DNA from 4 places in the Pseudarthrobacter cremeus genome. Region 1 is predicted to be linked to each of the others. Evidence: riboswitches for the same ligand, from Rfam matches in the RefSeq annotation. Region 1 holds a riboswitch; each other region holds the start of a gene.

Region 1 (7,389 bases):
GCCATCGGCTCGGTGGCCGGCGCACTGCTCTCCGCAGGCCGCGGCAAACCCCGGCTGCGGATGATCTTCGGTGCTTCGGCTGCCTTTGGAGTGACCTCCGGGCTGGCCGCCCTGGCCCCCGACTACTTCTGGTTCGGCGTTGCTTTGGTCCCCGTTGGCCTGTTCGCGATCACCATGATGACCAGTGCCAACGGCTACGTCCAGACCACCACCGATCCTGTGATGCGCGGCCGGGTCATGGCCCTCTATATGGCCATCTTCATGGGCGGCACCCCCATCGGGGCGCCACTGGTGGGCTGGGTTGCGAACGTTGCCGGTGCCCGGTGGGCGCTTGCGGTTGCAGCCGCATCAGGGATCATCGCCGCGCTGATCGGACTGGTGTGGATCATCCGTGCCCAGCAGTTGAGGATCGCGTTCAACCGGCGCGCCCGCGGTCTGCGCCATTTCCGGGTGGTATCCCGCCTGGGCGACGTTGCCAGCCCGGGGGACACGGCAAACGGCGCCGACCGGGAGCAAAACCCGGACGACGCCGTCGGACGTTGAAGCGTTCGCTACTTGCGGAGTTCGCCCACGACGAAGTCGATGCTGGCCAGCAGCGCGGAGACGTCGTCCGGGTCAATGGCCACGAACGTGGCAATCCGGAGCTGGTTGCGGCCCAGCTTCCGGTAGGGCTCGGTGTCCACGACGCCGTTTGCCCGCAGCACCTTGGCGATCGCGGCGGCATCGATGGAGTCGTCAAAGTCGATGGTGGCGATGACGTTGGAGCGCTCTTCGGCCTTGGCCACAAAAGGTGTGGCGAAGTCCGAAGCCTCGGCCCAGCTGTAGATCCTGCCGGCGGAGTCCGCGGTGCGTGCCGCGGCGAAGTCCAGGCCGCCGCTGGCGTTCAGCCACTGCACCTGCGCGTCGAGCGTCACCAGGGTGGAGAGCGACGGCGTGTTGTAGGTCTGGTTCAGCCTGGAGTTCTCGATCGCCGTCTGCAGGTCCAGGAAGTCAGGGATCCAGCGGTCCGTGGCCTTGATCCTGGCCGCACGTTCCAGCGCGGCCGGGGAGAACAGCCCCAGCCACAGGCCGCCGTCGGACGCAAAGTTCTTCTGCGGCGCGAAGTAGTAGACATCGGACTCGGCAACATCAACGTCCAGGCCGCCTGCCGCGGAGGTGGCGTCAACCAGGACCAGTGAACCGGAGTCTGCGCCTTCGACGCGCTTGACCGGTGCCGCCACACCCGTGGAGGTCTCGTTCTGCGGCCAGGCATAGACATCCACTCCGGCTTCAGCCTGGGCTGCCGGGCGGGTTCCGGGGTCGGACGTGATGATGGAGGAGGCTTCCAGGAACGGGGCCTTGTTGGTGGCGGAGGCGAACTTGGAGCCGAACTCGCCGAAGGAGAGGTGCTGGGCCTTCTTCTCCACCAGGCCGAAGCTGGCGATATCCCAGAAAGCGGTGGAGCCGCCGACGCCCAGGACGACCTCATAGCCCTCGGGGGCGCGGAAGAACCGGCTCAGCCCCTCGCGGACGGACCCCACGAGGTTCTTCACCGGCGCCTGACGGTGTGAGGTGCCCAGAATGGTCCTGGAGGCCGCCGCGAGTGCTTCGATCTGTTCGGGCCTGACCTTGGAGGGGCCTGCGCCGAACCGTCCGTCCTTTGGCAGGAGGTCGGCAGGAATAGTGATGCTGGTTTCGCTCACAGTGGCTCCAAATTTCGGCGTTGACATGACTCATGTCCGAAGGACGGTGGGGTGGCCGGCAGTGACTGCACGAAGGGCCCCTTTTATTCTGCCTGAACCGGCTATTTGGCGCCGAACCGGCGCCGTCATAGTCCAGTCAATGAGACAGGAAGCCCCGCCGTGCGGCCGCCCGGAATTATCCGGACAAATTCAAAATAGGCTAAGCTTTTCACCGGACCTCGCCGCTGCGCCGGACGCGATACGGTGGGACAACGCAAGGTACTGCGCTCGAGGAGCTGAGCTGGATGACGGATCTGATTGATACCACGGAGATGTATCTTCGGACCATTTTGGAGCTTGAGGAAGAGAACATCGTTGCTCTTCGTGCGCGCATTGCCGAGCGGCTGCGTCACTCGGGGCCCACGGTGTCCCAGACCATCGGCCGGATGGAACGGGACGGGCTGGTTGTGGTCTCGGGGGACCGTCACCTGGAACTGACGGAGACCGGACGCAAGCGGGCCACCGAAGTCATGCGCAAGCACCGCCTCGCAGAACGCCTGCTCGCCGATGTGATCGGCCTGGACTGGGCCTACGTCCATGATGAAGCCTGCCGGTGGGAGCACGTGATGAGCGAGCGGGTCGAACGCCGCATCTACGAACTGCTGAACCATCCCACACAGTCGCCCTACGGCAACCCCATCCCCGGGCTGGCCGCCCTGGGCGGAGCGCCCGCCTCACTCCTTGACGACGGTGTGATTAATCTCCTTGAAGCCATGCAGGGCTACGGCCCGGACTCGAACGTGTTGGTCAGCCGCCTCGCAGAGCCCATCCAGGTGGAGCCGGAACTGCTGATCCAGCTGGATGAGGGCGGCATCCGGCCTGGCGCTTCGGTCACGCTGGAGCGCGTAGGGGAGTACATTTCCGTCCGTGTGCCCGGTATCGAGGGGGCGTTGGAGCTGCCCCCGGAAGTCGCTGCGCACGTGTTCGTTTCAGTCGGCTGACCCTCCGGGTTGCTGAGCGCTCCGGGTTTCCGGCACGGGCAAGCCTGGACTGGCGTGCCACTAGCGCAGTAAGCGCCGTTCTGCAAAGATAACGGAATTGTTACTGTCCGACTTAATCATTTATAGTTTTCACAGAACGTCGATACAAAAGCGTTACCTGATCCGGAGCCGAGCTCTGCCAGCGGATCAGGTGCACGAGTCACTAACTGGCAGAGGCGGGGGAACCACAACCGGCAGTCGCAAGGCTGCCTTGGGGTGAAGTCCGTCAGCAGCAAGCCTCTTCCAATGAAGAATCCTCACGGGATATTTCTGCGCCAAAGTGCTTGTCACGGCGGACCGGGTCTTTGAACTCTCTGACCCGAATCCGACAGCTAACTTCGCAGGCTATCCAGAGAGGAACATTCTTGACCACGCAATACTCCAGGGGCCGCCGTCGCGCTGCGGGCCCCGCCTCGGTGCCGCGTCCGGCCGAGGTTTTTACGGCCGACAGGCCACGCGATTCCCAGCGCGAAGCGCGCCGCCGGCGTGGACCCTTCCGGCAAATTACGGATTTCGCAGCCGCCAGCGGCATCGGCCAAAAGGCCGGAATAGCCCTCGCTGCAACGGGACTTGTGCTCACCGTTACCGTTCCGGCCACCAGCCCGGTCATGGCCCAGCAGGAGCCGGGGCAGCCTGCATCAGCTGTCTCCGCCGCCCCGCAGCCCGAAATCTCGGCCGCCGCCGGTGCGCAGATTGACTTCAGCCGCTCCTCGGTAGTGACGAAGGGCGATCCCGACGGGAAGCTGAAGCAGCTGCTGAGCGCCCAGTCCGCAGGGTCCATCACCCGCGCAGCCTCCGCCGGAAGCCTGGGTGCGCCCCTGGCCCAACTGACCACAGCCTCACCGTTCGGCTTCCGCGTAAGCCCCATCACCGGCGGTGCCGGCGACTTCCACCGGGGCCAGGACTTTGTTGCCCAGTGCGGAACTCCTGTCATGGCCGCCGCCAGCGGCACCGTGACGTTCGTGGGGTGGCACCAGTACGGCGGCGGCAACCGCGTCGTGGTGGATCACGGGAACGGCCTCGAAACCACGTACAACCACCTCTCCTCGGCGAGCGTCAAGATGGGCCAGACGGTCAGCCGCGGCGACGTCGTGGCCCTCAGCGGCACCACGGGCGCCTCAACCGGCTGCCACCTCCACTTCGAGGTCCAGGTCAACGGCGAAGTCGTCGACCCCACCGGCTGGCTCTGACCCAAATGATGGCCAACTATCAGATTCAGGTGACATGCCGTGACCTGAATGTGACATTGGCTCAGAACTCCTGTACCGTCTAAAGCGCGCCAGCTTTTCCGAAGCTGACGTTCTTGAGTGGATTGCCTAGCTCTGCCACCGCTCAAGGTCCGTTCGCATGAATTCGTCTGGCAGGGGCGGGGGAACCAATTTTGGTCTTCGATTTCTGAAGGCCTTGGGGTTAAGTCGCAAAGCTTCCCAGGAAGCAGCGCGGCCGGGTGCACTCCCATCCGAATCCGACAGCTCACCTCGCAGGCATTGGGAGAGGCTACCTTCGTGTCTTCACGTCATAATTCTGCGCGTCACCGCGCGCACACGGTTCGCACCAACCCCTTGGGCTCTGTGTCCAAGGCAGTCAGTGCCAATGCCGGGACCGTAGGTCGCCAGGCTGCTGTCATCGCAGCCGCGTCAGGTCTGATCCTGACCATGGGGCTTCCGGCCAACGCTGCGGATTCCACCGCCGGCGTGTCCGCATCCACCGAGTCCGGGTCAGCTCAGTCTGCACTGGCCGTCACTGCCGCTCCCACGGCCACTGTTTCGTTCGAACGCCCGGTGGTCAAGACCACCGCCGCGCCGAAGATCGAAAGAGTCCGTGCGCTGTCAACTGCAGCCGAAACCGCCGCACAGGGTGCCGGGGCAACGGAAAAGGCCGCCGACAAGCTCGCCGGCGCCGTCTCCTCTGCAGCCGCATCCGGTCTGGCCGCCATTGCCTACACCGGCATCGGCCACCCCTACGTCTGGGGCGGCACCACTCCCAGCGGCTGGGACTGCTCCGGGTTCACGCAGTGGGTCTACGCCCAGGCCGGGATCAGCATTCCCCGGGTGAACGCCTGGACGGCTATGAAGCCGACCTCCACCCCCGTCCCCGGTGACCTGGTCATGCAGAACGGTGGCGCTCACGTTGGCATCTACGTTGGCAACGGCATGATGATCAGCGCGCTGAACCCCTCACAGGGAACGCTGCTCCACTCAGCTGCCTCCACGGGCACCTCTTCCTTCTTCACCCTGGCGCAGTAGTTCCTTCCGCGCCCCGGTTCCTGCCGGGCACCGGTTCCTGCAGCCCTCGCGCTGCCGGAACCGTGTGCCGGCCTGGACCTTTTCGCTAAATCCCCGTTCGGGACGTGCCGGCGTACCCCCAAGATGCCGGCACGTCCAAAGCCCCTGGCCTGCCACGCGGTCCTGAGGAAATCGAAAGAGAGAAAATTAATGACTACTCGTGCAACTTCTGCACGGCACCGCGCCGAGGTCACCACCAAGACCAACTCGCTGGCTGTCATTGCCAAGGCTGTCGGCGACAACGCCGGCGGCATGGGCCGTCAGGCAGCGGTTATCGCTGCTGCTTCCGGCCTGGTCCTGACCAGCGGTATCGCAGCCAACGCTGCCGACACCAGCGTTCAGCATGAAGGGGTTTCGGCCTCTAACCTTGAGGTTGAGGTTTCCGCCCCCGCCGTTATTTCGGCTGAGTCGACCATCGCCATTTCCTACGAGAAGCCTGCAGTCACCACGACGCCGGCCCCCGTGGTCGAGGCACCCGAGCCCGAAGTCGAGGTGCAGGCAGCTCCGGTTGCGGCGCCGGCTGCCGCTCCGGCCCGTGCCGCTGCTGTGAAGGTGACCACCGCTTCGGCTCCGGCCGCCCCGGCCCCGGTTGCTGCCAGCGGCAAGGGCGCGGCAATCCTCTCCGCTGCCTACGCACAGCTGGGTGTCATGCAGGACTGCACCATGCTGGTGACCAACTCGCTGGCCGCCGTGGGAATCAACTTCCACGACTGGCCTGCCGGCTACCTGGGCCTGGGCCGCACCGTGAGTGCCGCCGAGGCTCAGCCGGGCGACCTGATCTACTACGCCGACGGCGGCGCGGGCGTTGCCCACATTGCTGTCTATGCCGGCAACGGCCAGGCAGTGCATGGCGGCTACAACGGCAACCAGACCGTTGTCTTCAGCGCCAACGTTGGCTCCGGACCGGTCTTCATCCGCGTTTCCTAGCAGCTGATTCAGCCCCAAAGGACCCCCGCCAGCCGGCGGGGGTCCTTTGCTGTCTCCGGACGCCGCGGGATGCTTTCCCAGGGCGCGCCGGTCTGCTGTCCTTGGACGCCCCGGGCTCGCTGTCCCCGGGGGCCCCGGACATTGATCCCGGACAGTGACCTGTAACCGGTGCCAGGTGAGCCGCCACCCGACACGGCAGTTCTCCCGTGGGCGACGATTAGTTGATCCAGGGTTTCTTTGTTTACTCTTGTGGTGTCGATCCATAGCCCGGATATGCCGGGGGCAGCCGGCCCTCGTGCCCCTGACGGGTGCGGCCACAAAGAGGTAAGTGCATGCGCACTCTCGTTCTGAATGCTGGATATGAACCGCTGGCGGTGATCACCTTCCGCCGGGCGCTGGTCCTTGTGCTCACAGGCAAGGCGAGTGTTGTTGCGGAAGGCGAGGACCCCGTGGTGGGGCCGCAGGAGATTTTGGGCCGCCCGTCCGTGATTCTCCTGAACCGCTACATCCGCCCCAGATACAACCACAGCACTGCGGTGAGCCGCCGCGGGGTACTGCGGCGGGATGGCCACCGGTGCGCCTACTGCGGCAAGGCTGCCCACACCATCGACCACGTCCAGCCCAAGTCACGTGGCGGTGCGGACTCCTGGGAAAACCTCGTGGCTGCGTGCCTCCGCTGCAACAACACCAAGGGTGACCACACCCCCTCTGAAATGGGGTGGAAGCTGAGGTTTGTCCCCGAGCCGCCGCACGGCACCATCTGGCAGATTAAGGAGCTGGAAAAGCCTACGCCCGCCTGGGACCCTTTCCTGCTGCCCGAACGGGCGGCCTGACCTCCCCTGCCGAAGCGGATGCGGCAGCCCGACGTCCGATGGGCTGCCGTGGAACCAGCAGCACGGTTAGGCTGGAGCTGTGGATCCTGACCCCCTGGACTTTGATGCCGTCATCCTCGCCGGAGGCCGTTCTTCGCGGCTGGGAGGCGTGCCCAAGCAGAGTCTGATGTACGACGGCGACTCCCTCCTGCGCCGTTCGGCCGCCGCTACACGGGGCGCCCGGGCCGCCGTCGTGGTTGGTCCGGACACCGGCACAGTACCGGCGGGGTTGTTCAGCTGCCGTGAAGAGCCTCCCTTCGGCGGCCCTGCCGCCGCCATTGGTGCCGGCCTCGCAGGGCTGGCAGACGCGGGCGGGAAACGTCCCCCTTTCACCCTGGTCCTGGCCTGTGACATGCCCAACGTGGGGCTGGCTGTGGCGGCGCTCAAGGCTGCCATGGCCACCGCGGGACAGGTTCCGCCACCGGACGGGGTGGTGGCTGTCTCCGAGGACGGCCGACGCCAGCCCCTCGTCGGTTTTTATAGCACGGCTGCGCTACAACGGGCCGTGGCTGAGCGTGCCGCGGCCGGAGGTTTAACCAACGCTTCAGTCACTGCACTCCTTGCTAGTCTGGACGTGCAGCTTGTTGCCGTCCCGGCGGGCTCC
Region 2 (7,389 bases), on a different contig from region 1:
AGAACTCCGCAACCCGGTGCTGGACTCGGCTGTGACCGGGTTCACGAATCTGGGCGGGGGCATCGGCATGCCCATCCTGGCCTCCATCCTCACAGCCTGGCTCACTTTCCTGAGCAGGACCTGGCGGCCAATCATCCTGGTGGGCGGCGCCGCGGCCGTTTCAACAACGGCCACCACCTTCGGCAAACGCCTCGTAGGCCGGACCCGCCCGGACCACGCCGACGCCGTCCCGCCCTATGAGACCTCACCGTCGTTCCCGAGCGGCCATACCCTCAACACCACAGTGGTGATCGGCGTACTGGTCTACATCATCTGCCTCCAGTTCGAGGTGCTCTGGACGCGCATCACCGCCATCACCGCCGGCGCCGTCTTCATCATCGCGATGGGCCTGAGCCGGGTGTTCCTGGGTCATCACTGGCTAACCGATGTGATGGCCGGCTGGTTCCTTGGCCTTGCCTGGGTGGCCATGGTGATACTCGCACACAGACTCTTCCATCTGCTGCGTAAACGTGAGCACGCGGGTCCGTCCCCAACCTTTGAACACCCGGTCCTCCGCGACGACCACACGGAAGACGGCGCGGGTGTGCAGGGCTCCGCCGGGGGCTCTGCAGAACGCGGTGCGGGCACCGGCTCTTCGGGCGGGGGCCCTGCGCCCGGGTGATAGTTTTGACCCATGCGCACTCTCGTTGTGGACCACCCGCTGGTCGCCCATAAGCTCACCGTCCTCCGGGACAAGAACACCCCGTCACCGGTCTTCCGGCAGTTGACGGAAGAGCTGGTTACCCTTCTGGCCTACGAGGCTACCCGTGAGGTCCGCACACAGCCGGTCACCATCGAGACCCCCGTCAGCACCGCGGTAGGAACCGCCTTCACCAAGCCCACGCCTCTGGTGGTCCCCATCCTTCGTGCCGGCCTGGGCATGCTCGAAGGCATGACCAAGCTTGTTCCCACCGCTGAAGTCGGTTTCCTCGGCATGGCACGGGACGAGGAGACCCTGGACATCATCACTTACGCCGAGCGCCTCCCGGATGACCTCACTGACCGGCAGATCTTCGTGCTGGACCCCATGCTGGCCACCGGCGGCACTTTGCGCGAAGCGATCAAGTTCCTGTTCAAACGGGGCGCGTCCGACGTCACCTGCATTTGCCTCCTGGCAGCCCCGGAAGGACTGGCCAAGCTGGAGGAAGAACTCGCCGACGCCAACGTCACCATCGTCCTGGCATCGATCGACGAAAAACTCAACGAGAAGTCCTATATTGTCCCCGGACTCGGCGACGCCGGCGACCGCCTGTACGGAATCGCAGGCTGACTGGCGGTACAGCTTCCGGCGGTGCCGGAACTGCGTCGACCCGGCCGGTACTGGCATCCACCCGGGCGCCTTTTGCCCACGGCCTTCCGGACGCGCTGCCTCGCAGCTAACCTGTGCGGATGGACTGGAAACTAGAACTCGTTTTTGTGCCGGTATCCGACGTCGACCACGCCAAGGACTTCTACGTCAACAAAGTGGGGTTCAACGCGGATTTCGACGAACGGCCGATGGACGGCATCCGTTTTGTCCAGTTGACCCCGCCGGGCTCGGCCTGCTCGATCAGCATCGGCGAGGGGCTCACGGACGCCCCGCCAGGCACCGCGCCGAACCTGCAGCTCGTGGTCAGTGACATCCAGGCCGCGCACGACCATCTGAAGAACAACGGTGTGGACGTCAGTGAAATTGACGTCCAGGACTGGGGACACTTCGTCTATTTTGCTGATCCGGACGGCAACAAGTGGGCCGTGCAGTACATTCCCGGGCGGGAATCGTAGGTCAAGCCAAGGCATGCAAAAACGGGTAGGGCAAAATGGGGTGCATGAATCCCTTCGCACCTGCCTCCACACGCGCGTTCACCTGCCGTGCCGCCCTGTTTGACATGGACGGCACCCTGGTGGATTCGACCGCCGTTGTCGAGGAGGTCTGGGGGGAGTTGGCGGACCGCTATGGCCTGGACATCGAAGAAATCCTGCGGACCTCCCATGGCGTGCAGGCCATCGACACCGTCAAACGGTTCGCTCCAGCAGGTTCCGACGTCGTAGCGCTCACCCGGGAACTCGGCGCCATGGAACGCGTGCGGACCGCCGGGATCATCGCCATCCCGGGCGCGGCCAGGCTGCTTGGAAGCCTTCCGGCCGATGCCGTGGCGTTGGTGACTTCCGCGGACCGGGTCCTGGCGGATATCCGGATGGACGCGGCGGGCCTGGCGATGCCGGGCACGTCCGTGACGGCGGAGGTTGTGACCCGGGGCAAGCCGCACCCGGAAGGCTACCTGACGGCGGCCCGCCTGCTGGGCGTGGAGCCCGGGGACGCCGTGGTTTTTGAGGATGCTCCGGCTGGAATTGCCGCCGGCGTGGCCGCCGGGATCCGCACTGTGGCGGTGGGGTCCAAGACGGGCCCACTGCCGCCGGGCGTGCTGCACATTCAGGACTACGCAGAGGTTTCCGCCTCGGTGACCTCAGATGCGCAGGGACGAAGGACTATTTCTTTCCGGCTTTGAGATCGGCCACTACCTTGGCGATCCGCCGCGACCGGGTTTCCTCTGTTTTGGCATCAGCGAGAGGCTCCACGTAGCGCCGCTGACTGCTGTAACTGAGGGTGGCGTAGAACGCCTGGGCATCAGGATCGGCCGCCATTGCCGCCGCGAGGTCGTCCGGAACCTCGACAATGCGCGGTTGGGTATCCAGCTCGACGTCCACCTCCACGGTGTCGCCGGCGGAGACCCCCGTGAATTCGCGGTTGTGCTCGCTGACCCCGATCAGGTTCTGGCCACCCATCACGGCGATGCTGCTGCGGTAGCTCTTCCCGTTGATGGTCACGACGACGGGCGGCCGCTTGCCTGCGCCCAGCCCGGCGACGACCTCCGCCGGGACCTCAATACCGGTCTTATTGCCGCTGCCAAGAATCGTGGTGGTGAATTTCATGGCCCCAGTATGCCCCGGACGGCTCAAAGCCGACAGGTATGGAGCCTTGTGCTCAGTACCAGTTGTGCGACAGGTGGAAGTTCAGGGCACCGCAGGGGGACTGGTAGCGCTCCTTGACGTAGTTCAGGCCCCAGTTGATCTGAGTGCGGTAGTTCGTCAGGTAGTCCGCTCCGGCGCTGGCCATCTTCTCCGCAGGCAATGACTGGACGATGCCATAGGCGCCGCTGCTGGCATTGGTGGCCGTTGTGGTCCAGTCGGATTCCTTCGTCCAGAGCGTCTTCAGGCATTGCATCTGGTCAGCCGCCCAACCGTATGATGCCAGCTGCCCGGCGGCGTACGCCTGGGCGCCGGCCGGGTCATTGACCGCCACTACCGGTGCCGGTGCTGGGGCAGGCTCGGGCGCCGCCGCAGGCGCTGGAGCGGGGGCCGGGGCGGCGGCAGGTGCCGGCTCGGCAGCCTGCGGGGCAAGGCTGATCCCTGCCGGAGCGGCTTCCGGAGCGGGTTTCGCCTGGACTTCGGCCGTTCCGAAGCTGAGGCTGGATCCGGCCGCGGCGGAGGTTTGAGCAGTTGGCTGGGCATCGCCCGCGGCCAGCAGTGAAGTTGACTCGGACGCCTGGCCGGCAGCGCCGACTCCGATGAGGAGCGCGCACGCCGCCGTGAATACTGCTGCACGCTTGCCAATGGAGGGAAGCTTGGCCAAGGATGCGGTGGGGGTGGATGTGGACCCGGAGGTTGCCGCTACCGGGGATGCTGACTCCGCTTCGGAAGCTTTCCGGCGGCCGTGCGGTTTCTGTGACCCGTTCTCCGGGCGCGTTTGTGCTCTGTATTCAGACATGATGGATCGCCTCTCACACCTGCGGAGTTAGCTGTCGGGTTCGGATGAGGGCATCCGGCCACACGGAAAGTTCACGTGCTGGCTTAACCCCAAGGGCACTCTTGGGCCCGGGACCGTGGGTCCCCCGCCTCTGCCTCTGAACGCGGAATCCGGGGAGCGGCAGAGCTTGGCGTCATCCGGATATGCAGCCCAAAGGGAACTGCACCCAATCGACGGTACAGGAGTTACAACCTTAAGTCACATTTTGGTAACAGGGATCACGACGCCGGTGTGTCACCTTGCGTGGTTGGGGAACCTGAAGGGAGGCGAAGCGTAAAGGCCGTATGGCCGGGGGCAGATGTCGCCGTGACGGTTCCGCCGTGCGCCTCAACGATGGACTGCACTATGGACAGGCCCAGGCCGCTGGTGCCCTCGGAGGCCGCGGCTCCGGAAGGGTGGGCGGTGCCCGCCCGGGAAGCGTCTGCGCGGGCGAACCGCGAAAAGGCCTTGTCCACGAATCCGGCCGGCATGCCGCCGCCGTCGTCCGTTACCGTAACCTCGGCGCTGCCATCAGCCGCCCTGCTGACCCCGGTCACCACGGTGGTTCCCGGCGGAGTGTGCTTGCGTGCGTTGGAGAGCAGGTTCACCAGGACCTGGCGCAGTTGCGATGCGTCACCGGTCACCGCGACCGGCTCGTCCGGCAGTTCGAGGCGCCAGGTGTGGCCCGGGGCGATGACTTTTTCGTCGCTGACTGTCTCGACCACCAGTTGGGTGAGGTCCACCTCGCTGAGTTTGAGCGGCTGGCCCTCGTCGAGCCGGGCAAGCAGGAGCAGGTCCTCCACGAGGGTGGTCATGCGCTCCGACTGGCTCTGCACCCGCGCCAAGGACTTCCGGCCGTCCGGCGTGAAATTCTCGGTCATCCGCATCAGTTCCGTATAGCCTCGGATGGCTGTCAGCGGAGTCCGCAATTCATGTGAGGCATCGGCGACGAACTGACGAACTTTGGTTTCGCTTTTCTGCCTCGCCTCCAGCGCATTGGCCACGTTGTCCAGCATCAGATTGAGGGCGTGGCCCACGCTGCCCACTTCGGTTCCGGGGTTGGAGTTCGACGGCGGGACGCGCACCGCGAGTGCCACCTCGCCCGCATCCAGGGGGAGCTGCGATACCCGGGTGGCAACTTCTGAAAGCTGCTCCAGCGGTTTCATGGTGCGCCGGATGAGCACGGTCCCGGCAAGCCCGATCAGCGCCAGGCCGCCCAGGGAAACGAACGTGAACGTCCACACCAGTGACGCCAGCGTGCTTTCCTTGGCTGCCAGCGGAAGTCCCGTCACCAGGACGTCGCCGAAGCCGGTTTCCACGGCCACGATCCGGTAGTCACCCTTGGAGAGCGGGCGGTCCACCGGATTGCCGTTCCGCGCCAGGGCGAGCAGGGTCTGCTTGTCCTCAGAGCTGAGCGCAGAGCGTGTGGTGTTCGGGTCCAGGTAGCCGCCGCTGTTGAGCTGTCCGTTCACGATGCGGGCGTTGAGGGTTCCCACACTCTGGCCGCGGGCGTCCAGCGGGTCCCTGCCGTTGAATCCGCCGCCCGAGGGAGGCCGCCCGGGATCGTTCGAACGGTTCGCGGCCTGGCTCAGCTGCTCATCGAGCTGCCGCGTCAGGAAGGAATCCATGGAAGCGTAACTGAACAGGCCGACGGCCCCGCAGATGGCCACCAGCAGAGCCATGGCGAGCAGGACCAGGCGGGTACGCAGGTGCCAGGTGGCGGGCTTCAGCCAGCTCCGTCTGGACGGCTGGGTGGCCAGTGATGAGGACATGGAAGGGCTACTCTGCCGGCTTGATGACGTAACCGGCGCCCCGCACGGTGTGGATCATGGGCGGGTGGACGGAATCGACTTTCTTGCGCAGGTAGGAGATATAGAGTTCGACGATGTTGGCCTGCCCGCCGAAATCGTAATTCCAGACGCGGTCAAGGATCTGGGCCTTGCTGATCACACGCTTGGGGTTCTCCATCAGGTAACGGAGCAGCTCGAACTGGGTGGCAGTGAGCTGGACGTCGTCGCCGGCGCGGGTCACCTCGCGGGTGTCGATGTTGAGGACCAGATCGCCCACCACGAGTTCGGCGGTGTCCATGGCGGCAACGCCGGACCGCTGGACCAGACGGTGCAGCCGCAGCAGGACTTCTTCCATGCTGAATGGCTTGGTGACGTAATCGTCCCCGCCGGCCGCCAGGCCCACAATCCGGTCCTGGACGGCGTCTTTGGCAGTCAGGAACAGCGCAGGAACCTCCGGGGCGAAGGCCCGTATCCGGCCGAGCAGCTCCACGCCGTCGAACCCGGGCAGCATCACATCCAGCACCAGGACATCCGGGCGGAACTCCTTGGCCAGCTTGACGGCCTCCGGGCCGTCCGCGGCCACGGCAACGGACCATCCGGCCATGCGGAGCCCCATGCTCATGAGCTCGGAGAGGCTGGGCTCGTCGTCAACCACCAGGGCGCGGATGGGGGAGCCGTCCGGGTGGGTGAGCTGCGGAAGGTTGTTGGTCATGGAGTGCGAAGTGGCCATGGGACAACTCTCCGATGTTCGGGTTAGCCCGCGCTATGGGCTTCCTGTGTGCGGGCTGTGAATCCCAGCCTAGCGAGCTGGATGTGGTGCAGGCGCAGGACTCCGGCCGTGCGGCCCGGAGGGACTGTCCGGTGCCGGGAAAACCAGGCGGGTGCCGCCATATTTGGCCTTCAGGGCTGGACACGCGGCCTAAACGGCGGACAGATTTCGGTAAATGATTTCCAGATGAATTTAAAATCCGGATGGGCCATGCCGCCCGAAGCATCTTCGAAAGAGGGCTGCAACGGGGCCTCTGATACGGAAGGCAACCGGCTATTTGCCGTCGATCCAGAATCGTGACCTACACCACAAACAGCCACTTTGTCTCACAATGCGGAACTAAAGGCCCTTTGTTACTTGCAAGTTTTCATTGTTACGTTGCACACTTTCAATTGTGAACAAGAACTCAACAGCACCTGCAGCCGCAGAATATTGGCCCAGCACACCAGCTGCTGCCGACATGCGCTGTTGTCGAATGCACGCCTGACCTTCAAACCCCACGAAGTTCTTAGGCATTCGCCCCCCAGCCCAGCGTAGGGCGCCCCTCCCCACTTCTTCATTGCGGGGAACCCAGCATTCGAGCCGCGATGACGGCCATTCACATTGAGGTAAGCAAACATGACCGTTGCATCCGGATACGTCCACATCTCCGTCCGTAACGCAGGAAAGGCCGGCCAGGCTTCAGGCCTCCGCCAAGGTTTCGGCGCCCGCCCGGCATTCGCCCCCGCAGCCCCCGGCACCAGCTTTCCCGCCCCCGGCTACGCGCCCCAGGGCTACAACCCCAACTCCTACGGCCAGCTCCGCGCCGTCCAGCCCGCCGAGGCGGCGCCGCTGACCGCACCGACGCCCGTGGTGGCCGGTCCCAACGCGGTACGGCCCGTTGCCAACGACAACCTGGCCCGCGGCTTTGTCCTGTACATGGGCATCGATGAGGAAACCGCCGCAGCCGCGGGAACCTCCATCGCCAAGCTTGCCCAGGAAATCCGCGCCTACGCACAGTCGCTCGTGACCGGCGCCGAGAGCTA
Region 3 (7,389 bases), on a different contig from region 1:
TGGGAAGCATGGGCGCCGCGTCCACAGCGATGTCGCTTGTGGGCTGCACGCCGGAAGAAGTTCCCTCCAGCGGCGACCCGATGCCGGGCCCCGACCGCCCGTCCTCCTCCGCGGCGGGCAGCACGCCCGGCGGGGGTGCCGTGCCCGGGGCTAAAAGCCCCCTCTCCGTCCCGGAGGGTGCTGCGGGGCTCACGACGGCGACCGTCAGGTTCCCGTCCGCCGGCACCGACATCAGTGGTTACCTCGCCCGGCCGGAATCGGACCAGGCAGGTCCCGCGGTGCTGGTCTGTCACGAGAACCGGGGGCTCACACCCCATATCCAGGACGTTGCACGGCGTTTCGCCAAGGCCGGCTACACCGCTTTGGCCCTGGACCTGTTGAGCAGGGAGGGAGGCACCGCAAGCCTTGATGCCGACGCAGTATCAGGAGCCCTCACCCGCGCCGGAGCCCAACGCCACGTCGCTGACTTCGCGGCCGCCTTTGAGTACCTTCAGGCCCAGGACTTTGTGGACCCGGACCGCATTTGCATGAACGGATACTGCTTCGGCGGCGGCATCACCTGGCAGGCGGCAACCGAGTTGTCCGGCCTGAAAGCCACTGCTGCGTTCTATGGGCCTGCCCCGGACCTGAACAAGGTTCCCTCGATCAAGGCCGCGGTGTTCGGCATCTACGCTGAACTCGACCAGCGGATCACCGGGGCAATGCCCGCCCTCCGCGATGCTCTGGCAGCCAGCAACATCACCCATCAGGTCACCGTGTATCCCGGCGTCGACCACGCCTTCCACAACGACACCAGCGAGCGATACAACCAGGCGCAGGCCACCGCAGCCTGGAACGACACGCTGTCCTGGTTCAAGCAGCACGTCTGAGCGTTGGCTGCACATCGCTGTCGCGGGAAGAACGGCAACCGGGGTTGCCTGCCTGATTCGCCTCAGTGGGTGAATGTCCCGCGGGTAGTCTTGAACCATGAGAGCCGTAGCCGAAACCACGCTCACCTTCGAGGGCCGCTTCGCCAGTGAGTTCGAGGAGCTGGCGGTTCCCTGGAAGGCGGCGGAGGCCCCGGACCCGCAACTGCTGGCCCTGAATGAGGGAATGGCCTTGGAACTGGGCCTGAATCCGGCTGATCTGCGGACGCCCGAAGGGATACGCCTGCTGATCGGCAACCTGATCCCTAAAGGTGCCACGCCGGTTGCCCAGGCCTACGCCGGCCACCAGTTCGGCGGCTATTCGCCGATTCTGGGTGACGGACGGGCCCTGCTCCTCGGGGAGGTCACGGACGTCAACGGGCGGCTCCGCGATGTCCATCTCAAAGGCTCCGGCCGCACACCGTTTGCCCGTGCCGGGGATGGCTTCGCCGTCGTCGGTCCGATGCTGCGGGAGTACCTCGTCAGTGAATCCATGCACGCGATGGGCATCCCCACCACACGGTCCCTCGCGGTCGTAGGGACCGGACAGCCGGTCCGCCGCGAAACAATGCTGCCCGGCGCTGTGCTCACCCGGGTCGCGGACAGCCACCTGCGGGTGGGGAGTTTTCAGTTTGCCAGGGTCAACGGAGACACTGAGCTCCTCCGCCGCCTGGCGGACCATGCGATCAGCCGCCATTACCCTGCCGCGGCGGCGGCCCCGCAACCATATGTGGCGTTTTTCGATGCGGTGATAGCGGCCCAGGCGTCGCTGGTTGCCCGGTGGATGCTGGTGGGGTTCGTTCACGGCGTGATGAATACGGACAACATGGCAATCTCAGGCGAAACCATCGACTACGGCCCCTGCGCGTTCATGGACGCGTTCAACCCGGGCGCCGTCTACAGTTCGATCGATGAGGGCGGACGCTATGCCTACGCCAACCAGCCTCTCATCGCCGAATGGAATCTCACCAGGCTCGCCGAGGCGTTGCTGCCCCTGCTCCATGAGGACCAGGAGCAGGCTGTTGCGCTCGCCGTGGAGTCCCTCGGTGCCTTCCGCACGCAGTACAGCGCCGCGTGGTTGTCCGGGATGAAGGCCAAGCTCGGGCTGGGGGCGGGAGCAACCGAGGATATCGCGGCGCCGCTGGCGGACGACCTGCTGGCTCTGCTGCAGCAAGGGGAAGTGGACTACACCTCGTTTTTCCGCGGCCTCGGCTCAGCAGCCGGCGGAGCCACGGCAACGGTCCGGGCCCTCTTCGTGGATCCGGAGGCGTTCGAAGCATGGGCTGAACGCTGGCGGGCCCTGATGCCTGATGCGGAGGCCATGGACCGGGTCAACCCCGTGTACATCCCGCGGAACCATCTTGTTGAGGAGGCCCTTGCCGCGGCTACAGCCGGCGACCTGGGCCCGTTCAACCGTCTGGTGGATGTGCTGGCCGATCCTTACACGGAGCGGCCGGGCCAGGAACGCTATGCGGCCCCCGCCCCGGATGACTTCGGGAGCTACCGGACCTTCTGCGGGACCTGAGCATTGAATGGACGGACGACGGCGGCGGGTTGCTTGAGGCGGCCCGCCGCCGTCCGTTCCAGCCGGGATCACCCTACGCGGACGAAAGATGCTCCCGTAAGCCAGCTGATGGAGTGGACTTCGGTCTTGTAACCGTCCACGCCGCCGCTGACAACCTGGCCGTTGCCGGCATAGACGCCCACGTGGCCGGCAGTGATAACGAGGTCACCGGCGGCCGGGGTACCCACCACGCTGCCGTACTGGAAGAACTGGACGGGCGCCAGGTCCCCCACACTCTTGCCGACCGAGCGCAAAGCCTTCTCCACCATTGCGGTGCAGTCCTGCTGGATTCCCAGCTGGGAGTAGGCGGATGCCAGGATCGCCGGGCCGGCGGCGCCGGAAGGAGCCGGCGCCGCCTGGGCCGTTGTGGAAGCCAACCGGACCCCGGTGTTGGTCGGCGCTGCAGGGGCCGCAGCAGCCCTGGGAGCCGGAGCAGCGTAGCCGGCGCCCGGGATGCTGATCTGGTTGCCGGGGTAGATGATCGAGTCCATCGACAGGCCGTTGGCGGCCAGGACGTCTCCGAGGGCAACGCCGTAGGCGGCCGAAATGGCACCGAGCGTGTCACCCGAAACGACGGTGTGGACGTTGCCCGCTGCAGCGGGGGCAGCAGCGGCAACCGGGGCGGCTACCGGGGCAGCCGCCGGCGCGCTGGCCTGTCCCTGGATGTTGGCGGTTCCGGAGTTTTCCGGGCCATGGACACCGGCCTGGGCAGCAGTGCCGGCACTGAAAAGCATGCCTGAGGCGGCCACGGCCACAAGGGCCGGCCTGCCGATGGTGCGGGCGTGCGCCTTGGCTGCTGAGGACAGGCCAGTAAGCACAATGGAGCGGGCTGGAACGGCGCGGTGGCGTGCGGAAGCTGTGTTCTTTGACATGGTTGATCGCCTCTCCCATGCCTGCGGGGTGAGCTGTCGGGTTCGGGTCGGAGTCACCCGGCCGGCAACGCCTCCGCACGGGACGGAGTGTTGACGACTTAACCCCAAGACTTCCTGCGAAGCCGTGGAAATGTGGTTCCCCCGTCCCTGCCAGTTGAATGCGGCTGGGGTCCCGGGTCAGCGGCAGGGCTCGGCATACTGACGGGAATGTCCCGGCTTAAACCGGGGCACCGGACGACCATAACTTCTGTTCTGCGGCAATGTCACATTCCGGTAACGGAATGTAAGCGGTAGCGGTGCCTCGCTTTTGCTCCTGCGTGAACACCTGACGGTAACGATGTTGCAGGTCAGGGGCGCAATGGCGTATATGCCCGGTAGGCTCACAAACTATGTCGCGTTTTTTTCAAAAAGTGGGGCCGTCTGTCTCTGCCGCTGCTCTGGCGATGGCCTTTGCCGCCTCGTTATCGATGCTCCCCGCACACGCCGGTGACGACGCGCCCCCGGGCGGCTACCCGTCATGGCAGGACGTTCAGGATGCCAGGCAAAGTGAGGCCGGCAAAGCCGCAGAGGTCACCAGGATCAACGACCTTTTGGGCGGACTCCAGGCGCGGGCTGAAGAGCTGGGAAGCGCCGCGGTTACCTCTGCCGCCGAGTACGCGGTTGCCGATGCGGCCCTTCGGGACGCTACCGCCAGGCTGGATACCCTCGCCGCCCGGACGGCGCGCGCAACCGCTGACCTGGAACAGCACAAGAGGGAGATCGGAGCATTGGCTGCCCAGTCGTACAAGACCGGCGGCACCAATATGGGCTTCTTCGTAGCCCTGGATGCCGTGCAGACCAACAGCATCCAAGGCCTCAACATCGTCCAGATCGTCAGTGACAAAACAGCCGCACTGGTGAGCAAGGCCGCGGCGGCCGAACGGGTGTCCCATTCGCTGACCGACCAGGAGAAGGTGGCAAGGGCGGAGCGTGAGCGGCTGTCGGCCGAAGCGAAGGGCAAGCTGGAAACCGCCCAGGCGGCTCAGCAGGCCATGTCCCGCCAGATTACCGAGCAACAGGAGCATGGCGGGGAGCTCACTGCACAGCTTGCATCCCTCAAGGGCACCACCGCCGCGGTGGAAGGGGAATTCAGGCAGGGTCAGGCCGCCCAGGCCGCCTACGAAACGGCCCAGGCCGCCAAGCGCGCGGCGGCTGCAGAGCAGGCACGCCGGCAGGAAGAGGCGGCTGCCAAGGCAGCGGCCCTTGCTGCCGCGCAGAAACCGGTGAACCCGCCACCCGCGGCACCTGCCGCGCCGCCGGCCGCCGCACCCGCCGCACCACCGGCGGCCGCACCGGCACCAGTCCCGGGCCCGACGCCGGCCCCGCCACCGGTCGTCGTCGTACCTTCTGTCCCCGGCGGCGCGGTCAACGACCCGGCGGGGGCGAAGAGCTATGCGTCCGGGCGGCTTTCGGCGTTCGGGTGGGGTCAGGACCAGTTCCAGTGCCTGGCCCAGCTGTGGACCAAGGAATCCAATTGGCTGACCACGGCCACCAATCCCTATTCGGGCGCTTACGGCATAGCCCAGGCTTTGCCACCGGGAAAATACAGCTCTGCAGGGAGCGACTGGCTCACCAGCTACAGGACGCAGGTGGAGTGGGGCCTCGCCTATATCGCGGACAGGTACGGGTCACCGTGCGGTGCCTGGAACCACTCCGTTGCCAACAACTGGTACTGACCTGTCCGGACCCACAGTCCCGGCAGTTGGTGTCTGCCGTTCAGGCGCGACTGCCGAGCCGGTTGTGCATGGCCCGGCTAGGCTTTCCCCATGGCTGACTTCGAAAAGTTCCGGGTTCTCCTGGAGGAAGAACGTGCCCGGAAGCTTGCCCTGCTGCCGGCGCTGCGCGCAGACATTTCCTCAGCCAATGCCGCCCGGCAGGATTCCAATGTGGACGACGAGCACGACCCCGAGGGCGCCACGATCGCTTTCGAACTGTCCCAGGCATCGGCACTGCTGAACCAAAGCACCTCCGGGCTCGCCGACGTGGAGGCCGCCCTCCAGCGGATCCTGGAAGGAACGTACGGCACGTGCGCGGTCTGCGGCCGGCCCATCGCCGAGGGGCGCCTTGAGGCCCGGCCCTGGACGCCGTTCTGCATCAACCATGCCGCCACCGGGCGTCACGGACGGTAAGCCATGAACCAGAGGGTGCAGGATGCCGCCGCTTTCATCGACGCCACGCTGCAGAACGAGGGTTCGTGGTACCGGGCCGACAACGTCGAATCAAGGGTCGGCGCGGCGCTGTCGTCCTACGGGGCTTCGGTGGGAGCCATCCGCGGGACAGTCCGGGATGCAGGCCGGAAGTTCAGGGACCTGGACCACGACGAAGTGACGGCCCTGGCTTCGGTCCTTTGGGGCCAGCCAGGCCCCGGCCGACGGCCGGTTTTTGAACGCCGCCTGGCGGCAGTGGTGCTCTTGCAGTCGCGGGCTGTCCTGCTGCGGCATACTGATCTGACGCGGGTCGAGGGTTTCATCCGCACCGCCCACGCGGATGATCTGGTGGCCCCGCTCATTGCGGACGTTGTCCTCCCGCTGTTGGCCGCACTGAAGGGAAGGGACCGGCAGCGCGCGGAGACGGTCATCGGCCGGTGGAGCCAGGACCCGGACGGGCGGGTCAGCCACGCCGCGTCATTGACAACCGGGATCACCGCGGGGACCGCCTAGGTCAGCCCGAACCGAACAAAATACAGCCCGAACCGCTTTAAAGCAGGAGACATACATGAGTGATACCTACGACCTGGAACGCTTTGTTGAAGCCCAGGACAACTCGGGGACCTACGGCCAGGCGCTGGCAGAGCTGCAGCTCGGAAAGAAGACGGGCCACTGGATGTGGTTCATCTTTCCCCAGTACGCCGGGCTGGGCAGCAGCCCGACGTCGGTCAGGTACGCCATTGCCTCGCTGCCGGAAGCGCAGGCCTACCTCAAGCACGAGGTCCTTGGGCCGCGGCTCCTGGAGTGCGCGGCAGCGATCGCCACCCACGCCGGCCGTTCCGCTACGGATATCCTGGGCGGCATCGATGCCAGGAAGCTGCACTCCTCGATGACATTGTTCCTTCGCGCCGCGCCCGGTGAGACTGTCTTCAAGACTGTGCTGGCGCAGTTTTTCGACGGCGAGCCTGATCCGGCCACCGATGCGCTGCTCGCTGGGGACCGTGACTGACGCGGGCCGCTAAACAACGGCAGCGGTGCGCCCCGCTGCTGGAGCATGCCGCCGCCGTCGGTCTTTTGTTGCCCTGCCGAACCTAGGGCGAGGGTGTGCCGCCGTTCACGTTCAGCGTCTCGCCCACCACGTAACTGGACTCGGCGGAGGCGAGGAACACGTAGGCCGGGGCGAGCTCGGCAGGCTGGCCGGCGCGGCCCAGGGGAGTGGACTGCCCGAACCCGGGCAGGTCTTCCTTCGGCTGGCCACTGCTTACCTGAAGCGGCGTCCAAACGGGTCCGGGAGCCACAGCATTCACCCGGATGCCCTGGGGCGCAAGCTGCTGGGCCAGGCCTTTGGTGAAGTTGTTGATGGCCGCCTTGGTGGTGGCATAGTCCACCAGTGCGGGAGAATGGTTATAGGCCTGGATGGACGTGGTGTTGATGATGGCTGACCCCGGCGGCAGATGCGGAAGTGCGGCCTTGGTGAGCCAGAACATCGCGTAAACATTGGTCTTCAGTGTGTGGTCGAACTGTTCATCGGTGATGTCCGCAATGGTCTCCTGCGCCACCTGCTTGCCGGCGTTGTTGACCAGGATGTCCACGGCGCCCAGAACGGCGACGGCGGTGTCCACCAGTTCCTGGCACGCCACTTCATCCTTCAGGTCGCCGGGAACTTTGACGGCTTTCCGGCCCGCCGCCTCGATCAGCGCTGCAATGCGCGCTGCATCCTCTTCCTCCTCCGGCAGGTAGGAGAGTACGACGTCGGATCCCTCCCGGGCGAACGCGATTGCCGTCGCAGCCCCGATCCCGGAGTCCGCACCGGTCACGATGGCCTTTCGGCCCTCAAGGCGGCCGGTTCCGCGGTAGGTTTC
Region 4 (7,389 bases), on a different contig from region 1:
CGGCGTACGGAAACCCTACGCTGCTACGCTGCGAGGCGGATCTGGTGGAAGTCCTGGTCAGGCTCGGCCGCCACCACGAAGCGGCGCAGGCCCTCTACCGGCTGGAGAGCCGTGCGGTCGGCCTGCGGTCTCCCTGGCTGCTGACGGCCGTGGCCCGCAGCCGGGCCATGCTTGCCGACGGCGAGCAGTCCCTTCAACTGTTCAGGCATGCCCTCGAAGCCCGGAACTCCCAGGATTCGATTCTGGAGCGCGCCCGGACCCTGCTTTGCTACGGGGAGCGGTTGGGCGCCTTCGGCCGGCAGCGGGAGGCCAAGGACGGGCTGATGCGCGCCAAGGTCATGTTTGACGAAGCCGGTGCGGACGCCTGGGCCCAGCACGTTGACTCGCTGCTCCTCGACGAACGTGTGGAACTGGCCGGCGCCCCTGGCAACCCCGCAATCCTCATGCTTGCAGACCACGAACGCGTGCTGGCGGGCATGGTGTCCCGCGGGATGCGGAACAAGGAGATCGCGGCCACCCTGTATGTGTCTGTGCGGACCGTGGAAGTGCGCCTCACCGCGATCTACCGGAAGCTCGGGGTGGAATCACGCGCCCAGCTGACAGCGCTTGCCACGGGCAAGGAAACCGCCCAGGCAAAGGAACAGTTCGTCCTTCCGGTCCTCTAGCCCAGCTGCCGGGGCACGGTGCTGCAGGTTCCCGCAATTCCCGCATTGTTCCCTGCCGGTGCCCACACAACCGGAGGCTTCCGGTGCCCCACCAGGACGCAGCCGACTAATTTGGCAGTACGGATTCAAAGTCCCCGGGGGCCGGAACGTGGGAAGGACGCGGACAAATGAGAACGGTCGCCAGCGAAGCCGGTGTGTGGTGACTGCGGAAACCGTGCTGGCCTGCATCAATGTCATGGAACCATGGATCGGCGAGGACGAGACCCGCGCCGTGGCTGAGGTCCTCGCCTCCGGGGTGCTCACCCAGGGGCCGAAAGTGAAGGCCTTCGAGGCAAGGTTCAGCGCACTGCAGGAGGTGCGCCACGCCGTCGCGACCTCCAGCGGCACCTCCGCGCTGCACCTGGCGCTGGTGGTGGCCGGCATCGGTCCGGGCGATGACGTGGTGGTTCCGTCACTGGCTTTAATCGCCACCGCCAATGCGGTGACGTATGTCGGCGCGCGGCCAGTGTTCTGCGATGTGGATCCAGTCACCGGCACCGTGACTGCGGCCTCCGTCCGGGCTGCACTGACCCTGGACACCCGGGCCGTGATCGTGGTGGACCAAGCCGGCATTCCGGTTGACCTGGACCCCGTCCGCGAGCTTTGCGAGCGTCACGAAATCATTGTGATCGAAGACGCCGGATGCGCTGTCGGTTCCGCATACAAGGGCAGACCGGTGGGCGCCGGAGCGGACGTTGCCGTGTGGTCGTTCCATCCGGACAACGTGCTGACCACGGGCGAAGGCGGCATGCTGACCACCCACCGGGCGGACTGGGCGGCGCGGGCCCGGAGCCTCCGTTGCCATTCACTGAACGTGCCGGTGGCGGACCGTCGCGGATCCGGCGTCTGCACGCCGGAGGTGTACGTCGAGGTCGGCTTCGACTACCAGATGACGGATCTGCAGGCTGCCATCGGCATGGTGCAACTGGGCAGGCTGGGCCAGATCGTGGCCCGCCGTCGGGAGATCGCCGCTCGTTATGCGGCAGGCCTTTCCGCCCTGGCCGGGCTCCGGTTGGTTGCCGACCCACCGTATGGGGCCACCAACTTCCAGTCCTTCTGGCTCGAAGTCCTCCCGGGCTTTGCCACCGACCGCGACGGGCTCCTGGGCCGCCTGGCTGATGCCGGGATTTCGGCGCACCGCGGCGCCGTGGCTGCTCACCGGCAGCCGGCCTACCGGTGGCGGGATACGGGAAACGCCGGGCTCCAGGCTACTGAACGGCTCGCCGACCGGACCCTGGTTCTTCCGCTTTTCCACAGGCTGGACAACGTCGGACTGAACCGCGTCATGAACAGCATCCGGGCGGCCGCCGGGGTCCACCGGTGAGCGAACTGGTCCTGATCGCCGCCAGCGGACTGGCCCGGGAAGTCCTGACAATGGTCCGCGCCAGCGGGCAGTACGACGTCGTCGGTATGCTCGACGACGACAAGGAAATGGCCGGCGTCACCGTCGACGGAGCGCCTGTGCTGGGGACCATTGACGATGCACCCAAGTTCACCCACGCGCTGGTGCTCGTGTGCCTGGCCTCCGGGAAGTCCCGGGAAGCTGTGGTGGAGCGGCTGGCGGCCCTGGGCCTCCGCGATGCCCGTTACGCCACCGCCATCGATCCCAGCGTGGAGTGCCCTGAGGGCTGCCGGATCGGCCGAGGCAGCATCCTCCTGAAGAACGTGACACTGACAGCCTCCGTCACGCTCGGGGCCCACGTTGTGGCCATGCCGTCCGTGACCTTCACGCACGACGACGACGTGGCGGACTTCGCGACGTTCGCGGCCGGCGTGTCGCTGGGTGGGGGAGTCCGGATCGGCCGGGCGGCCTACCTGGGGATGAACTGCAGCGTCCGTGAACGGACGTCAGTCGGGTCCTACGCCACGGTGGGTATGGGGGCGGCCGTTCTAAGCAACGTGCCCGACGGCGAAACCTGGGTCGGCGTACCCGCCCACCCCATCGACAAGGGATAACCGAAGCTCGGGAACGCCGAGCGCAAGGGGACCCTCCGCAGTTGTGATTCCTGTTACCGGATTGTGATTATCACCCACCGGTCCTGTACGGTCGATCAGTGGGCCCGGCCAATCCGGACCCGAATCCGGGATGTTACGCCGAGCTCTGCCGCTTCCCGGAGTCCACTAGGTTTAGGCAGAGACGGGGGACCCAGAGTCCGGGCCTTGGCATTTTGCCGGCCCTCGGGGTGAAGCCGCAATGGGGCGCGGCCGGATGGCCTCATCCGAACCCGACAGCTAACTCCGCAGGCGTTGAGAGGTAATCACCCATGTCTGGATCAACCCAGTCGCGCGTTAGCGCGCGCCAAAAAGCTGTCCACTCCACCCAACCCACCACGCCGGATTCCCGTTTCAAGAACGGCTTCCTGCACAGGAAAAGCCCGCGCACTCTTGCGTTCGCTGCCGCTGCCGTAGCTGCACTCCTTGCAGTTTCCGCCTGCGGCCAGGCCCAGGACCAGTCCTCCAGCGCCGCCGGCAGCGAGCTCAGCCCGGTCACCGACACGTCAGGCCAACAGTCGCAGGCCCCTGCGGCTGAAACACCGTCCCCCTCAGCCACCACCGAACCGCCCGCGGCACCGGCAGCCGAGGCACTCCCGGCACCGGCCCCTGCACCCGCCACTATGGCACCCGTGCTGGCACAGGCCGCCGCGCCCGCGCCACTTGCCGCCACGGGCGGCGCTGCGCCGCTCGGCGTTCCCGGAAACTGGACGATGGCGTTCAACGATGACTTCAACGCCCCGTCCCTGGACGGCACAAAATGGTCCAACTGCTGGTTCTCTTCGAACTGCGGCACCATGAACAAGGTCAGCACCAGCCCCGGCAACGTTGCTGTCGCCGGCGGAAATCTTGTGCTGACCCTCAACTCCGCGACGTCAGGGGCGCTGGTCTCGACGAACCCCAAGGGCGGCGCCACCACCGGTTACCAGTTCGGCACCGGCTATGTCGAGGCACGGATCAAGTTCCCCGGTAACGCCAACGGCCTGTACAACTGGCCCGCCTTCTGGACCACCGGCCAGTCCTGGCCGTCCACTGGGGAAAACGACATCGCCGAGGTCCTCAAGGCCAAGATGACCGTGAACTACCACTCAACGTCCGGCGCACAGAACCAGGGCACGGTCCCCGGAAACTGGGCCAACGATTTCCACACCTACGGCCTCCACCGTACGGCCACTTCCTCGGACGTCTACTATGACGGCGTCAAGGTCAAGTCCTACCCCACCAACGACGGAAACGCACCGCAGTACATCGTCCTCAACGTCGGTGCCGCATCCACCAACCCCACCTACGGAGCTGCATCGCAGGTCCAGGTTGACTACGTGCGCGCCTGGCAGTAATTTCAGCCGGCCAAAGTTAAGGCGGACGGACGACGACGGGGCTTCCCGCAGCCGTCCGGCCGCCTTTGCTGTGTAATACCACAGTTATTCCCCGCTACCCCTCGGAGCGCGGTACCCCTCCAGTACACTCTTGCAATGAGGTTGCTTTACGCAACAGAAAGCGTTCCCAACCGAGACCCCGTGCTAGGCGACGGCAGCTCGATGATCCCCTACGAGCTGATCAGGCACCTCCCCGCGGACGTCACTGTCACGCTCCTGACGTATGGCGGTCCGGTACCTGTTCCCGATGACGTACGCGGGCGCTGCGAAGCAGTGGTCATTTTGCCCACCCGCCCCCGCCGCTCGGCGCTGCTACGCTCAGCTTTTGGCCTGAACGGCCTCGGAAAGCACGAACGGTCCACACCCCGGGCCACTGGGGCGGTATCCGAACTCTCGGCCAGCCATGACGCCACACTGATCCACGGTCCGCATGCCCTGTTCCTTTCCCACTACGTCCGGGGGCCCCTGGTCCTGCAGACAGTGGACCCCTGGTCCATCCGTGCGGGCATGGACACCGCCATCGCAGGTGGCCTGCAGAGGCCGGCCTACCTGGCCAGGGAACTCCAATCCCTGAGGGCGGAGCGCCGCCTCCCCCTGCGGGCGAGGCTCCTCACTGTGGGGGCCCAGGATGCCGTTGCCTGGTCGGCCCGGCTGGGCCGCCCGGTCAGGAGCATCCCGAACGGTGCCGAACCTGCAGTCCGGACCGGCAGTACGCGGACTGCGCCGGTGGCCTGTTTCGTGGGAAGCCTGAACTACGGCCCCAACATCGACAGTGCCTCTGTCCTTGTTAACAAGGTCGCACCGCGGGTGTGGCAGCGGATTCCCGAAGCCAGGTTCGTACTCGCCGGCCGCCGTCCCACCCCTGCCGTCCTCGCCCTCGCCGGGCCAAGAGTGAACGTTCTGGCGAACGTGCCATCCGTCGTCGACGTATTCGACGGCGCCGACGTTGCAGTATTTCCTGACGAACACGGAGTAGGGATACGGAACTCTGTACGCGAGGCGCTGGCCGCCGGCGTTCCCGTGGTTGCCACGCCGGTGGCCGCCAGGGAACAGGATGCCCATCCGTTGCTGAGCATTGAAGCTGACCCGGAACTTTTCGTGGACCGCGTAGTGGAAATCCTGTCCCGCCCGCCTCGCGCGGGCATGGTCAGCGAAGCACCCGTCCGGACGTGGCAGACCGTGGCAAACGAATACCTGGAGGAGCTGCGCGCAGCGATCAGTTCCGCAGGCGCCGGTCAGCCGTTGGGAAACCGGAACGCATGAAGGACACGCCTGGAGACCTGGCACGGACCGGGGTCATGGGCGCCGTGTGGCAGGGCGCAGCCTTCGTTTCCGGGCGGGTCATCGTCCTGATCACCACCATCGTGCTGGCCAGGCTGCTTTCTCCCCATGATTACGGCCTGGTGGCGCTGGCACTTGTCCTGATGGCCTATGCCGAGACCATCGCCGACGCCGGGGTTGCGCAGGCCCTGATCTACTTGCCGGGTGAGGGGGTGATCGCCCGCTCGGCCCTGCTGATTTCCGTTGGCCTGGGCATGGTCCTCGCCGTGAGCGCCTTCCTCGCGGCGCCATGGATCGCCGCGGTTTTCGGCCTTCCTGACGTCGCTCCCCTCGTTCAGGTGCTAGGCGTGTCGGTGCTCGCCACGTCCTTCGGCGCGGTTCCGGAGGCGCTTCTTCGACGCGACCTGCAATTCAAGAAGCTGACTGTGGCGCCCGTGATGCGTGCCGCCACCATGGGTACCGTGACCCTGTCTCTGGCCTTTGCGGGCTACGAGGCCTGGTCATTGGCAGTCGGGACGGCCGCGGGATCCGTTGCCTATGCCATAACGTGCTGGATCCTGATCGGGTCCAACGGGCCATGGCAGGTGTGGCGCGTCAGCAAGGCTGCCCTCGGCGCCACCATCAACTACGGGGCACCCGTGGCGGGCAGCAACCTCCTGGCCCGGCTGATCTTCGACGTCGACTACCTCATCATCGGGCTCCTGCTGGGAGCCCAGGCCCTGGGCTACTACACCCTGGCGTTCAGGCTCCCCGAGGCCCTGATCCTGAACATCTTTTTTGTGCTCTCCACCGTGCTTTTCCCGCTCTATGCCCAAGTCAGAAGCGATCCGGAGAGGCTGCGGGACGGCTATCTCATGAGCGTGCAGATCCAGACCCTCTACGGGATCACGTCCGGCGTCGGACTGGCCATCCTGGCGCCCCTCCTCGTGCCCCTGCTGTTCGGACAGCAGTGGACCGACGCTGTCCTGCCCCTTGTCTTCCTGGCCCTCTACGCCGCAGTGCGGTCCCTCGGCGCCGGCGCCAACGACGTCTACAAGGCACTGGGCAGGCCCGGCCTTTCGATCGGGATCTCGGTGGTCCGGCTCGTGATCCTGGTGCCGGCCCTGCTGTTTGCCACTCAGTGGGGAATCGTGGGCGTTGCCTGCGCACAACTGGTAGTGGCCTTCGTGTTCGCCTGCGGAATGCAGACCGTGGCGGCCAAGGTGATGAAGATCAGGCCACGCCGCCTGGTGCGGGCTGCGCTGCCGGGCCTGGTCTGCGGGGCCGCTGTGGCCGTGACCGGACTGGGCACACTGGCCCTGCCGCTCCTCGGTCCCGTGACCACAACGGCAGCGGTGGTCATCGTGGCAGTGGGACTCGTCTACGCGATTTTGCGGCTGCGGTTCGCCACCCTGCACGATGAGTTGTTGAAGCTTGCGCGCAGGACCTAGCTTGTGTGCTCCTGGCTTGTGGGCACTGCGGGCCTGAGGCCGGCTCAGTCAGCCTTCAGACCCGGTCAGCCTTCAACAACGTGCCGCCACAGCCAGTAATCGCGGTCTGACGCCACTGCCGCACGCAGCTGGCCAACCGCCCGCGCGCCGTCAGCTTTGCCGTCCAGCCGGTATGAGAGGGTTGCCGCGGACCGGGCCCAGGTGGCGATCACCAGCAAGGGAAGCAACCCGGCTTCCACTCCCCTGGATTCCAGATGGCTGGCCAACGGGGCATTGGCCCAGCCGCCTGGCCCGAAAGCCTTCTCAAAGGCCGCAACCTGGTTTTCCCGGGAGAAGGCGTGTTCGCGCGATTCACTCAGGTACTGGAAATAGAAGACCAGGTCATGGCCCGGAACGCCGTCCGTACGCGCCCTCTCCCAGTCCACCACCTGGAGGCTCCCCTGAGGTTTGAGGAAGAGGTTGGGGTGGCTCAGATCGCCGTGCTCGACGACGGCGGGAAGTTGAACAGTGCGCAGCGGCTCAAGCTTCCGGTGCGTATGTTCCACCAGCGCCCGGGTCTGGGGTGCCTGGGACACCAGCTCAGTGAGGGCCTCCAGCGGCCCGCTG

Evidence for each region. A riboswitch is a leader RNA that binds a small molecule or an ion and turns the genes downstream of it on or off. The one in region 1 is predicted to bind cyclic di-AMP.
Region 2: it holds a riboswitch for cyclic di-AMP, as region 1 does, so the genes downstream of both, ACS5PJ_RS20435 (aggregation-promoting factor C-terminal-like domain-containing protein) here and ACS5PJ_RS11710 (M23 family metallopeptidase) in region 1, are expected to answer to the same signal.
Region 3: it holds a riboswitch for cyclic di-AMP, as region 1 does, so the genes downstream of both, ACS5PJ_RS02105 (LysM peptidoglycan-binding domain-containing protein) here and ACS5PJ_RS11710 (M23 family metallopeptidase) in region 1, are expected to answer to the same signal.
Region 4: it holds a riboswitch for cyclic di-AMP, as region 1 does, so the genes downstream of both, ACS5PJ_RS07640 (glycoside hydrolase family 16 protein) here and ACS5PJ_RS11710 (M23 family metallopeptidase) in region 1, are expected to answer to the same signal.

The regions. Positions count from the first base shown of each region.
Region 1 covers NZ_JBPZHC010000005.1:301,045-308,433, reverse strand. The annotation lists gene ACS5PJ_RS11725 (MFS transporter) at 1-543, shown strand, start outside; gene serC (phosphoserine transaminase) at 552-1,682, opposite strand; gene ACS5PJ_RS11715 (iron-dependent transcriptional repressor DtxR) at 1,967-2,662, shown strand; cyclic di-AMP (ydaO/yuaA leader) riboswitch at 2,844-3,063, shown strand; gene ACS5PJ_RS11710 (M23 family metallopeptidase) at 3,067-3,891, shown strand; cyclic di-AMP (ydaO/yuaA leader) riboswitch at 4,036-4,202, shown strand; gene ACS5PJ_RS11705 (C40 family peptidase) at 4,273-4,947, shown strand; gene ACS5PJ_RS11700 (NlpC/P60 family protein) at 5,137-5,913, shown strand; gene ACS5PJ_RS11695 (HNH endonuclease) at 6,246-6,746, shown strand; gene mobA (molybdenum cofactor guanylyltransferase) at 6,826-7,389, shown strand, end outside.
Region 2 covers NZ_JBPZHC010000015.1:35,123-42,511, forward strand. The annotation lists gene ACS5PJ_RS20410 (phosphatase PAP2 family protein) at 1-661, shown strand, start outside; gene upp (uracil phosphoribosyltransferase) at 674-1,309, shown strand; gene ACS5PJ_RS20420 (VOC family protein) at 1,429-1,803, shown strand; gene ACS5PJ_RS20425 (HAD-IA family hydrolase) at 1,848-2,528, shown strand; gene ACS5PJ_RS20430 (YdeI/OmpD-associated family protein) at 2,509-2,952, opposite strand; gene ACS5PJ_RS20435 (aggregation-promoting factor C-terminal-like domain-containing protein) at 3,005-3,787, opposite strand; cyclic di-AMP (ydaO/yuaA leader) riboswitch at 3,793-3,952, opposite strand; gene ACS5PJ_RS20440 (HAMP domain-containing sensor histidine kinase) at 4,045-5,577, opposite strand; gene ACS5PJ_RS20445 (response regulator transcription factor) at 5,585-6,325, opposite strand; gene ACS5PJ_RS20450 (hypothetical protein) at 6,704-6,880, opposite strand; gene ACS5PJ_RS20455 (winged helix-turn-helix domain-containing protein) at 6,983-7,389, shown strand, end outside.
Region 3 covers NZ_JBPZHC010000001.1:475,324-482,712, reverse strand. The annotation lists gene ACS5PJ_RS02115 (dienelactone hydrolase family protein) at 1-869, shown strand, start outside; gene ACS5PJ_RS02110 (protein adenylyltransferase SelO) at 967-2,430, shown strand; gene ACS5PJ_RS02105 (LysM peptidoglycan-binding domain-containing protein) at 2,499-3,341, opposite strand; cyclic di-AMP (ydaO/yuaA leader) riboswitch at 3,345-3,517, opposite strand; gene ACS5PJ_RS02100 (aggregation-promoting factor C-terminal-like domain-containing protein) at 3,731-5,056, shown strand; gene ACS5PJ_RS02095 (TraR/DksA family transcriptional regulator) at 5,147-5,509, shown strand; gene ACS5PJ_RS02090 (DNA alkylation repair protein) at 5,513-6,040, shown strand; gene ACS5PJ_RS02085 (DUF1810 domain-containing protein) at 6,096-6,536, shown strand; gene ACS5PJ_RS02080 (glucose 1-dehydrogenase) at 6,619-7,389, opposite strand, start outside.
Region 4 covers NZ_JBPZHC010000003.1:227,921-235,309, reverse strand. The annotation lists gene ACS5PJ_RS07655 (AAA family ATPase) at 1-665, shown strand, start outside; gene ACS5PJ_RS07650 (DegT/DnrJ/EryC1/StrS family aminotransferase) at 865-2,028, shown strand; gene ACS5PJ_RS07645 (acetyltransferase) at 2,025-2,660, shown strand; cyclic di-AMP (ydaO/yuaA leader) riboswitch at 2,790-2,965, shown strand; gene ACS5PJ_RS07640 (glycoside hydrolase family 16 protein) at 2,969-4,033, shown strand; gene ACS5PJ_RS07635 (glycosyltransferase) at 4,169-5,335, shown strand; gene ACS5PJ_RS07630 (lipopolysaccharide biosynthesis protein) at 5,332-6,783, shown strand; gene ACS5PJ_RS07625 (aminoglycoside phosphotransferase family protein) at 6,849-7,389, opposite strand, start outside.